2 regions of the Micromonospora inositola genome follow, and region 2 is predicted to be linked to the other one. Evidence: riboswitches for the same ligand, from Rfam matches in the RefSeq annotation. Region 2 holds a riboswitch; the other holds the start of a gene.
What was found. Region 2 has a riboswitch for S-adenosylmethionine ahead of thrC (threonine synthase). Riboswitches for the same ligand answer to the same signal wherever they lie in the genome.
Positions count from the first base shown of each region.

Region 1: linked by a shared signal. The riboswitch ahead of GA0070613_RS20770 (ABC transporter substrate-binding protein) and the one ahead of thrC (threonine synthase) in region 2 are both predicted to bind S-adenosylmethionine.

Region 1 is NZ_LT607754.1:4,363,051-4,367,551, forward strand. Features, by position in the region: gene GA0070613_RS20760 (amino acid ABC transporter ATP-binding protein) at 1-220, opposite strand, end outside; gene GA0070613_RS20765 (amino acid ABC transporter permease) at 217-1,020, opposite strand; gene GA0070613_RS20770 (ABC transporter substrate-binding protein) at 1,061-1,933, opposite strand; SAM riboswitch class IV at 2,200-2,311, opposite strand; gene GA0070613_RS20775 (NAD(P)/FAD-dependent oxidoreductase) at 2,394-3,953, opposite strand; gene GA0070613_RS20780 (hypothetical protein) at 4,234-4,501, shown strand, end outside.
Region 2 is NZ_LT607754.1:2,368,366-2,372,866, forward strand. Features, by position in the region: gene GA0070613_RS11320 (ABC transporter permease) at 1-171, shown strand, start outside; gene GA0070613_RS11325 (hypothetical protein) at 161-445, opposite strand; partial or broken gene GA0070613_RS33370 (DivIVA domain-containing protein) at 433-501, opposite strand; gene GA0070613_RS11335 (ArsR/SmtB family transcription factor) at 498-812, opposite strand; gene GA0070613_RS11340 (DMT family transporter) at 903-1,868, shown strand; SAM riboswitch class I at 2,038-2,171, shown strand; gene thrC (threonine synthase) at 2,184-3,473, shown strand; gene GA0070613_RS11350 (GNAT family N-acetyltransferase) at 3,781-4,501, shown strand, end outside.

The sequences.
Region 1 (4,501 bases), 2.0 Mb from region 2:
CGTCCAGCAGCACGTCGCCCGAGTCCGGCTCGATGAGCCGGTTGATGGTGCGCAGCAGGGTGGACTTGCCGGAGCCGGACGGGCCGATCACGCAGGCCGTGCCGCCCCGGGCCACGTCCAGGTGCGCGCCGCGCAGCACCTTGTTCGCGCCGAAGGCGAGGTGCACGTCGCGGACGGCGAGGCTGACCGAGGTGGTGGTGACGGTGCTGGTGGCGGTCATCGCTGGTCCTCACGCTTCGGCGCGGCGGTCTGCGGGGGCAGGGCGACCTGGCCAGCCACGGCCAGCCCGCCGTCGTTGTCGGGGTCGACGGTGACCGCCCGGCCCTGGCGCAGCCGCCGGTCGATCCAGTTGACCGCGTGGGTCAGCGGCACGGTCAACGCCAGGTAGAACAGGCCGGCCAGCAGCAGGGCGGACTGGTTGCCGGTGTTCGCCGCGTAGTCCTGCCCGATCCGGAACAGTTCCCGCTGGCTGGCCAGCAGGCCGAGGAAGTAGACCAGGCTGGAGTCCTTGATCAGGGCGATCAGCTGGTTCACCCAGGCCGGCAGCACCCGCCGGATGCCCTGCGGGACGATCACCAGCCGCATCGCCTCGCCCCAGGAGAAGCCGAGCGCGCGGGCCCCCTCCAGCTGCGCCGCCTCGACGCTCTGGATGCCGGCCCGGAAGATCTCACCGATGTACGCGGCGGCGATCAGCGACAGCGCCAGGATCCCCAGCGGGTACGGGTTCGGCCCCCAGACCTCCATGCCCAGCGGCGCCAGGCCGACGCCGATGAGCAGGATGGTCGCGGCGGCGGGCAGGCCGCGGAAGATGTCCGTGTAGACCCGGGCCGGCCAGCGCAGCCAGCGGGTACGGGAGATGCCGGCGATCGCCAGCAGGATGCCCAGCACCGAGCCGAGCAGGGCGGCGGAGACCGCAAGGATCAGCGTGTTGGGCAACCCGACGGTGAGCATGTCGGGTAGCGCCTGGCGCATGGAGTCCCAGTCGAAGAAGGTCTCCCACAGGGTGCTCAACGGATCCATCGGAATCTCCTACCGCCCCGCTCGGTCGTGTTCGCGTACGTCAGGAAGCCGTCGACGCCGACGGCGCCGCCGCGCCCGGGACGGCGACGGTGCCGCTGCCCGGCTTGAAGTCGGCCGGGATCGGCCGGCCCGGGTAGTACTGGGCCTGCAGCTTCGTCCAGGTGCCGTCGGCGATGACCTCGTCCAAGCCGTTGTTCAGCGCCTCGCGCAGCTTGTCGTTCGCCTTCGCCACCGCGTACGCGGTCGGGGCCGGGCTGAGCTGCTTGGCCGCCACCTTGATCTTGCCGTTGCTGTCCGCGGCCGACTTCTCGCCGATCTCGGCGGGGGCGATCCAGGCGTCGGCGGTGCCCGCCTTGAGCTGGTTGATCGCGCCGTTGTAGTCGGGCACCCGCACCGGGTTGAGGTTCTTGCCGGTGGCGTAGTCGTCCTGCACGGTGCCCTGCACGACCACCACCCGCTTGCCGGCGAGCTGGTCGAAGCTGGTGATCGGCGAGCCGGTCGGCACGTCCAGTCCGAAGTAGCCGAAGTCGTAGCCGTTGCCGAAGTCGACGGTCTTCTTCCGCGCCTCGGTGATCGTGATGGACGAACTGCCCACGTCGAACTTGCGGTTGTTGACCTGCGACAGCAGCGCCGAGAAGTCGGTGCCGACGAACTCCACCTTCAGGCCCGCCTTGGCGGCCACCGCGGTCAGCAGGTCGTTGTCGAAGCCGGTGAACTTACCGTCCTTCAGGTAGACGTTCGGCGGGGCGTCGGTGAGCGTGCCGGCCCGCAGCACCCCGGGCTGGAGCAGGCCGTACGGGTTGGCGGCCTCGCTGGTGGAGGCGTCGTCGCCGCAGGCGGTGAGCGCGGTCGCGGCGAGGACGGCGGCGGCGCCGAGCGCGGCGACGCGGGTCAGGGCAGGAAGGAATCGCACAGGTGTCTCCCGGGTCGGATGGCGACGTGGGCGCACGCCGCCGACGGCACGCCCGGGGCGGGCGAGCCGGAGTGGGTGGTTCGAGAAAAGGGGGTGTGGCGCTCAGCGCGCGTCTGGGCGACGACAGCCGTCGCTACACACCCGCATCAGGTCGACGTGCCGCCGCTTGACCAGCGCGAAGCCGGCCGGGTACGCGACGTCGTCGGCGAGCGGGGCGCGAAAGTGAGCAGACATGGTTCCCTCGGGTCGGTAATGACCTGGGTACCAGGCCACGCTTGCACCGGCGTGCTGCCGGTGCCTGGTCTTCACCCGGGGCACCCCACCGCGGAGGAGGGTTGCCGGCCAGCGAGCCGGGGCTTGACGCTGGCGCTCATGACCTGCCGAGAAGGCTAGCAGCAGCGCCGCCCGGCTCGTCCAGCCGTTATGACCACCCTCACGTCCCGTGCGTTACCGCCCGGGATCAGGGCCGGCGTACCGGGGCCGAGGCGGCCTCGTGGACCTCGGTCACGCGGCGACGCAGCGCGGGCCGGGCGGGCACGATCGGCGCGTCGCGGCCGGTGCCGTGCCGGCCGTCACCGCGCCGGCGGTCGGCGGAGGAGGCTTTCTCCTCGTGATAGTCCTGCTCCACGTTGACGGTCCAGACGTCGTGACCGGCGTCGTGGGCGATGTTCTCGGCGGTCAGCATCGCCGTCAGCATCGAGTGGTCCTGGTTGTTGTACCGGTGCATGCCGTTGCGCCCGACCGGGTGCACGTTCGGCACCTCGCGGGCCAGCCAGTCCCGGATCACGTCCACATTGCGCTGGTACCGCTCGTCGTACACCGGGTACGCCTTCGGCATCCGCACGACGTGACCGGCCTCCACACAACCCGGCCGGACCAGGCCGAGCCGCTCCAGTTCCCCGGTGGCGAGCGCGACCAGGTCCGCGTCCGGCGTACGCCACATCTCGTCGTCCTCGAACACGAAGTACTCCAGCCCGAGGCAGGTGCGTCCGTCCTTCACCAGGTACGGCGACCAGGAGCCGAAGTTCTGGATCCGCCCCACCTTCGCCGCCGGGTCGTGCACGTAGATCCAGTTGTCCGGGAACGAGAACTCCTCGGGCACGACCAGCGCGACGGTCAGAAAGTCCCGGTAGCGCAGGTCGTCGGCGGCGGCGCGCACCTCGGGCGGGGCGGCCGGCCGCAGCGCGTGGACCAGCGCGGAGATCGGCATGGACGAGATCACGTGGTCGGCCGGCTCGGTCCGTTCCCCGTCCGCGTCGGCCACGGTCACGCCGGTGGCCCGGCGGGCCGCCGGGTCGCGGTGCACGGCCGTCACCCAACTGCCGGTACGCACCGAGCCGCCCCTCTTCTCCACCTGCTCGGTGCAGCGCTCCCACATCATCCCGGGGCCGTGCTTGGGGTACTGGAACTCCTCGATCAGGCTCGCCACGTCCTTGCGGTTGCGGCGCGGCAGGAGGGCGTTGACCATCGCCTTGGACAGCGACAGATTCTTGATCCGCTGCGCGGCCCAGTCGGCCTGCAACCGGTCGGCCGGCATCCCCCAGACCTTCTCCGTGTACGTCTTGAAGAAGATCGAGTAGAGCCGCCAGCCGAACCGGGCCGACACCCAGCCCTCGAAGTGCGACTGGTCCTTCGGCGGCCGCAGCCGCGCCCGCCCGTACGAGCCGACGCAGCGCAACGCCTCGACGACGCCCAGGTTGCGCAGCGCGTTGCCGGCGCTGAGCGGGTAGTCGTAGAGCGCGCCCCGGTAGTAGATCCGGCTCATCCTCGGCCGGAGCAGGAAGTCCTCGTCGGGCAGGATCTCGTGCCAGAACGCCTCCACCCGGGAGACCTTGGTGAAGAACCGGTGCCCGCCGATGTCGAAGCGCCAGCCGTCCCGCTCCACGGTGCGGCTGATCCCGCCGACCACGTCGTCGGCCTCGAAGACCCGGACCGGCTCGCCGTGCCGGAGCAGCTCGTACGCCGCGGTCAGTCCCGCCGGTCCCGCCCCGATGACCACGGTGCCGTTGTTCTCGCCCATGCTGCCCGAGCCCTCCGCCCGTCCGCCTGACAGTTGCGGCAGCGCGGTTACCCGGCCCGCCCCCGAACTCACCTCTCCGTGCCGCGCGATGTCGCCGGCCCCCGGTCCGCCCGCCGTCCCGCGTCCACCGACAACAGGTGTCAACGGCCGCGGAACGGGGATGCCGGGCGACGGTTCGCGGTCCGGGGTGGTCGCGGGCGGGGCGACGCGTGGGGGACGGATGGTGAACGGGCGGACGGCCGGTGTGGCCCTCGGTCCCGCCACGGACCGTCCGGGGCCCGTGGTCCGGCTCCGACGCGCCGGCCGGCCGCTGTCCCGGCTCGCCGCCCGGGTGCCCGCCCCGTGGGGGTTCGTGCTGGCGGTCTTCGTCGGCTCGAAGGTCGTGCTCAGCCTGGTCGGCGTGATCGCGCTGAGCGCGTGGGACGGGGTGCCCGGCGCGCCGCCCGCCGACGAGGCGATGATGCGGGCCCAGCAGCACGCCATCTCGCCGCACCGGTGGATCTCGCTCTGGTTCGCCTGGGACTCGTTCCTCTACGACCACCTGGCCC
Region 2 (4,501 bases):
GGCCTGCGCGCCTTCCTGCCGACCCACTTCAGCAGTGCCTGGCTGGGGCTGCTATCCACGCCGGTGCAGACCGACGACGTGGTCCGGGGCGCCATCTCGGCGATCGGCTACGCCACCCTCTTCTGGGGGCTGGCCTTCTGGCGCTTCACCCGCAAGGACGTCACGAGCTGACCATTTCTTCACCGAATTTCGGCATGCAGGCGCCGGGGTGGTCGGTGGGCAGGGCGCACCGGCCGTCGCCGGGTAGTCGGGCGTCGCACCAGATGCGGGTACGCACGAACTGGCGGTCCTCTTCGCTGAGAGTGGTCTCGCCGAAGTCGATGACGGTGACGTGGCCGAGCGAGTCACGCAGCGATCCGGCCAAGGTCCGGAAGCAGGCGGTCGAGTTCGTCGTGCCACCAGGTCGAGGTACTTGTGGACCTGGCCGGGGTCGTAGCCCCGCCAGCGGCTGTCGAAGCCGGCGGCGCGGACCAAATGCGGGTGCAGGCGTTCCCCAGTCACGCAGGTCGGGAGCGGGTGGGTGCGGTGAGGACCGCATCGAGCAGGCCGGGGTAGAGGCGGTCCAGTTCGTCGCGGCGCAGCCGGACGTACCGGCTGGTGCCGGCGACCCGGGTCCGCGTCAGGCCGGCCTCGCGCAGCACCTTGAGGTGGTGGCTCCGGGTGGCCTTGGAGACCCCAAGCTCGAAGGTGCCGCAGACGTGGTCGCCGCCGGCGGCCAGGACGCGCACGATCCGCAGCCGTACGTCGTCGGCCAGCGCCGCGAGCACGGCGGTGACCGGTACGTCGCGCAGTTCAGGTTCGTGCAGCTCCATGTGACCAGTGTAACCGTTGTTCGACATTCGTCGAACAAGCTCCTAAAGTCGGTGCCGTTGGTTCGACGATATTCGAACATAGGAGCTGCGATGCGCTCTCGTCACGCCGCCTTCCTCCCGCTCTTCGCGGTGCTCAGCTGGGGTGTCATGTTCCCGGTCCTGGCCAGCGCCCTCGCCCGGGTCGACGCGCTGAACCTCACCACCGCCCGGTACGTCCTCGCGACCGCCGTCCTGCTCGCCCTGCTGCTGGCCCGGGAGGGCCTGGCCGCCCTGCGCTCCGGCGGCCGGGCGGTCGAGGTGGTGGCGCTCGGCGTGCTCGGCTTCGCCGGGTTCAACGTGCTGACCAACCTGGCGCTCGGGCACGCCGCCCCGCAGCAGATCGCCCTCTTCGTCGCCACCACCCCGCTGGTCACCCAGCTGGTCCGCTGGGTCCGGGACGGCGTACGCCCCCGCCCGGTGCTGCTCGGGTTCTCGCTGCTCGCCCTCGTCGGCGTCGGTCTGGTGATCACCCGCGGCCGGCTCGACGGGCTGGGCCAGTTCGGCGTCGGCGGACTGCTGATGATCGGCGCGGTGCTCGGCTGGGCCGTCTACACCCACGGCGCGAGCCGGTTCACCGGCTGGTCCCCGCTGCGCTACACCACGCTCACCGCGGTCGCCGGGACCGCCGCGATGCTCGCCGCCAGCCTCGCCGCCGACCTCGCCGGCTGGCAGCACCTGCCGGCCGCCGCCGACCTCGTCGCGGTCGCCCCGCAGCTGGCGTACGCCGTGCTCGTCGCCGCTGTCCTCGCGGTACTCGCCTGGAACACCGGGGTGCAGCGGCTCGGCGCGGCCGACGCCGCCCTGTTCATGAACCTGGTCCCGGTGACCACCTTCGTGGTGCAGACCGCCCGGGGCTACCGGCCCGGCGCGGTGGAACTGGTCGGCGCGACCCTGACCATCGCCGCCCTGGTCGCCGCCAACCTGGCCACCCGCTCCCGCGCCGCCACCGTGCCTGCCCCCGTGGCGGTCACCGACCGGCCGGCCGTCGTCGAGCCGATCGCCGTGGTGGCGCGCTGAGGTAAGCAGAGCTTCGAGTTCGGGGAAGTGGGGGCCTCCGGCGGCGGAGGAGCCCCACTTCCCGGAAGTCGTGCGGATCTTGGCGCTGGTGAGCGGGGGTGGCTCACAGCGTGGGAAGCAGGCTCGGCAGGCGCGGCGCACGCGCATAGACTCGACGGCACAACTGCATACCTCATCCAGAGGGGCTGAGGGATACGGCCCGACGACGCCCCGGCAACCACCCGCGCGCTCGACGACGAGCGAGAAGCGGGCAGGTGCCAATTCCGTCCCCGCCGCAGGGTGCGATGCGGGGAAAGATGAGAGGAACTCCTCGACATGACGTCGACGCTTCCCGCCGCTTCCGGCATCGACACCACCCTCAGCCCGGCCCGCGCCCTGGTCTGTCGCGCCTGTTCCGCGCGCTACCCGCTGGCCGCCCAGCACGCCTGCTACGAGTGTTTCGGCCCGCTGGAGGTCGACTACGACGCCGCCGCGCTCGCCGCCGTCACCCGCGAGCAGATCGAGGCCGGCCCGAAGAACCTCTGGCGGTACGCTGCCCTGCTCCCCGCCGGCCAGGACCCGGCCACCCGGGTGACCGTGGACCCGGGGCTCACCCCGCTGGTCGCCGCCCCGCACCTCGCCGCGGAGCTGGGCGTCACCGCCCCGCTCTGGGTCAAGGACGACAGCGCCAACCCCACCCACTCGTTCAAGGACCGGGTGGTGTCGGTGGCGCTGACCGTCGCCCGGGCGCTCGGCTTCACCCGGTTCGCCTGCGCCTCCACCGGCAACCTGGCCAACTCGGTGGCCGCGCACGCCGCCCGGGCCGGGGCGCCGTCGGTGGTCTTCATCCCCAGCGACCTGGAGCAGGGCAAGGTGGTGACCACCGCCGTCTACGGCGGCGAGCTGGTCGCCGTCGACGGCTCGTACGACGACGTGAACCGGCTCTGCGGGGAGCTGGTGGAGACCGACGAGTTCGAGGACACCGCGTTCGTCAACGTCAACGTCCGGCCGTACTACGCGGAGGGGTCGAAGACCCTCGGGTACGAGGTGGTCGAGCAGCTCGGCTGGCGAATCCCCGCCCAGGTGGTGATCCCGATGGCCAGCGGCGAACTCCTCACCAAGATCGACAAGGCGTTCTCCGAGCTGGTCGAGATCGGCCTGGTCGAGGCGCCGGCCGGCGGCTGGAAGGTCTTCGGCGCCCAGTCGGCCGGCTGCAACCCGATCGCCACCGCGCTGCACGCCGACAGCGACGCCATCACCCCGGTCAAGCCGACCGGCATCGCCAAGTCGCTGAACATCGGCGATCCGGCCGCCGGCCTCTACGCCCTGGAGGCCGTCCGGCGCACCGGCGGCTGGATGGAGTACGCCGACGACGACGAGATCCGCGCCGGCATCCGGCTGCTCGCCCGGACCACCGGCGTCTTCGCCGAGACCGCCGGCGGGGTGACCGTCGCGGTGCTGCGCAAGCTGGTCGAGTCCGGCCGGCTCGACCCCACGGCGGAGACGGTCGTCTTCAACACCGGCGAGGGCCTGAAGACCATCGACGCCGTCGCCGCCGAGGTCGGCCCCACCCACCGCATCAAGCCCTCCCTCCGCGCCGCCCGCGACGCCGGTCTCCTCGCCTGACCCCCACCCCACCCGTCCGGCCGTCGTGGCCGGGCGGGGGACGGGCGGATCGCCCGGACGGGGGATCGGGCGGATCCGCCGGGTAACTGGCTTTTCGCTGTGAGTGTAGGAAACCCGCCGCTAAGGACTTGACGGCAGGATTGGGACGGCGCAAGATGCTCCGTGCGGGAGGGCGTTTCGCCGGAGACTTTGTTCTTTCGACCCAGCGCCAGCGGCGTTGTGCGATCGTCCCTCCCGACCAACGTCGCGATCGGGGCCAGCGTAATTCGCTGGCCCCGATCGCCCTTTCCGGCGCACCCTCGCAGGCATGGGCATCACGATCGCGCCGTTCGACGCCGCCGACCAGGCCGCGATCGACGAGGCGTACCGGATCGGGGCGGCGGCCAACGAGGCGGACCTGCCGGACTTCCCGCCGTTCTGCCGGCAGCGCTTCGACGCCGCGATCCGACATCCGATGCCGGGCAACGCGCCGCGCTGGGCGCTGGCCCGGCTCGACGGTGTGCCGGCCGGCTACCTGGTGCTGGACCTGCCGCAACTCGACAACACCGACAACTCGACCGCCGACCTGGTCGTGCATCCGGCGTACCGGCGGCGGGGCGTCGGCCGGGCCCTGCACGAGCACTGCCTGCGGCTGCTGGGTGAGCACGGCCGCAAGCGGGTGATGGGGATGGCGGTCTCGGCGCTGCCCGGGGGCGTCGCCCGACCGGAGGCCGGCGGCGCCTTCGCCGCCACGATGGGCGCCCGCCCGGTGCTCGCCGAGGTGCGCCGCCGGCTGGCGACCGGCCGGCTCGACCACGCCGCGCTCGACGCCCTGGCCGCCGACGCCCGGGCGCACGCCACCGGCTACCGCACCGTCCGCTGGCAGGGCGACACCCCCGAGGAGTACGCCGCCGACGTGGCCTACCTCGACGGCCGGCTGATGACCGACGCGCCGCTGGGCGAACTGGAATGGGAGCCGGAGCAGGTGGACGTCGCTCGGTTGCGGGGCACCGAACGGGCGCTGGACGCCCGGGGCCGCCGGCGCTACC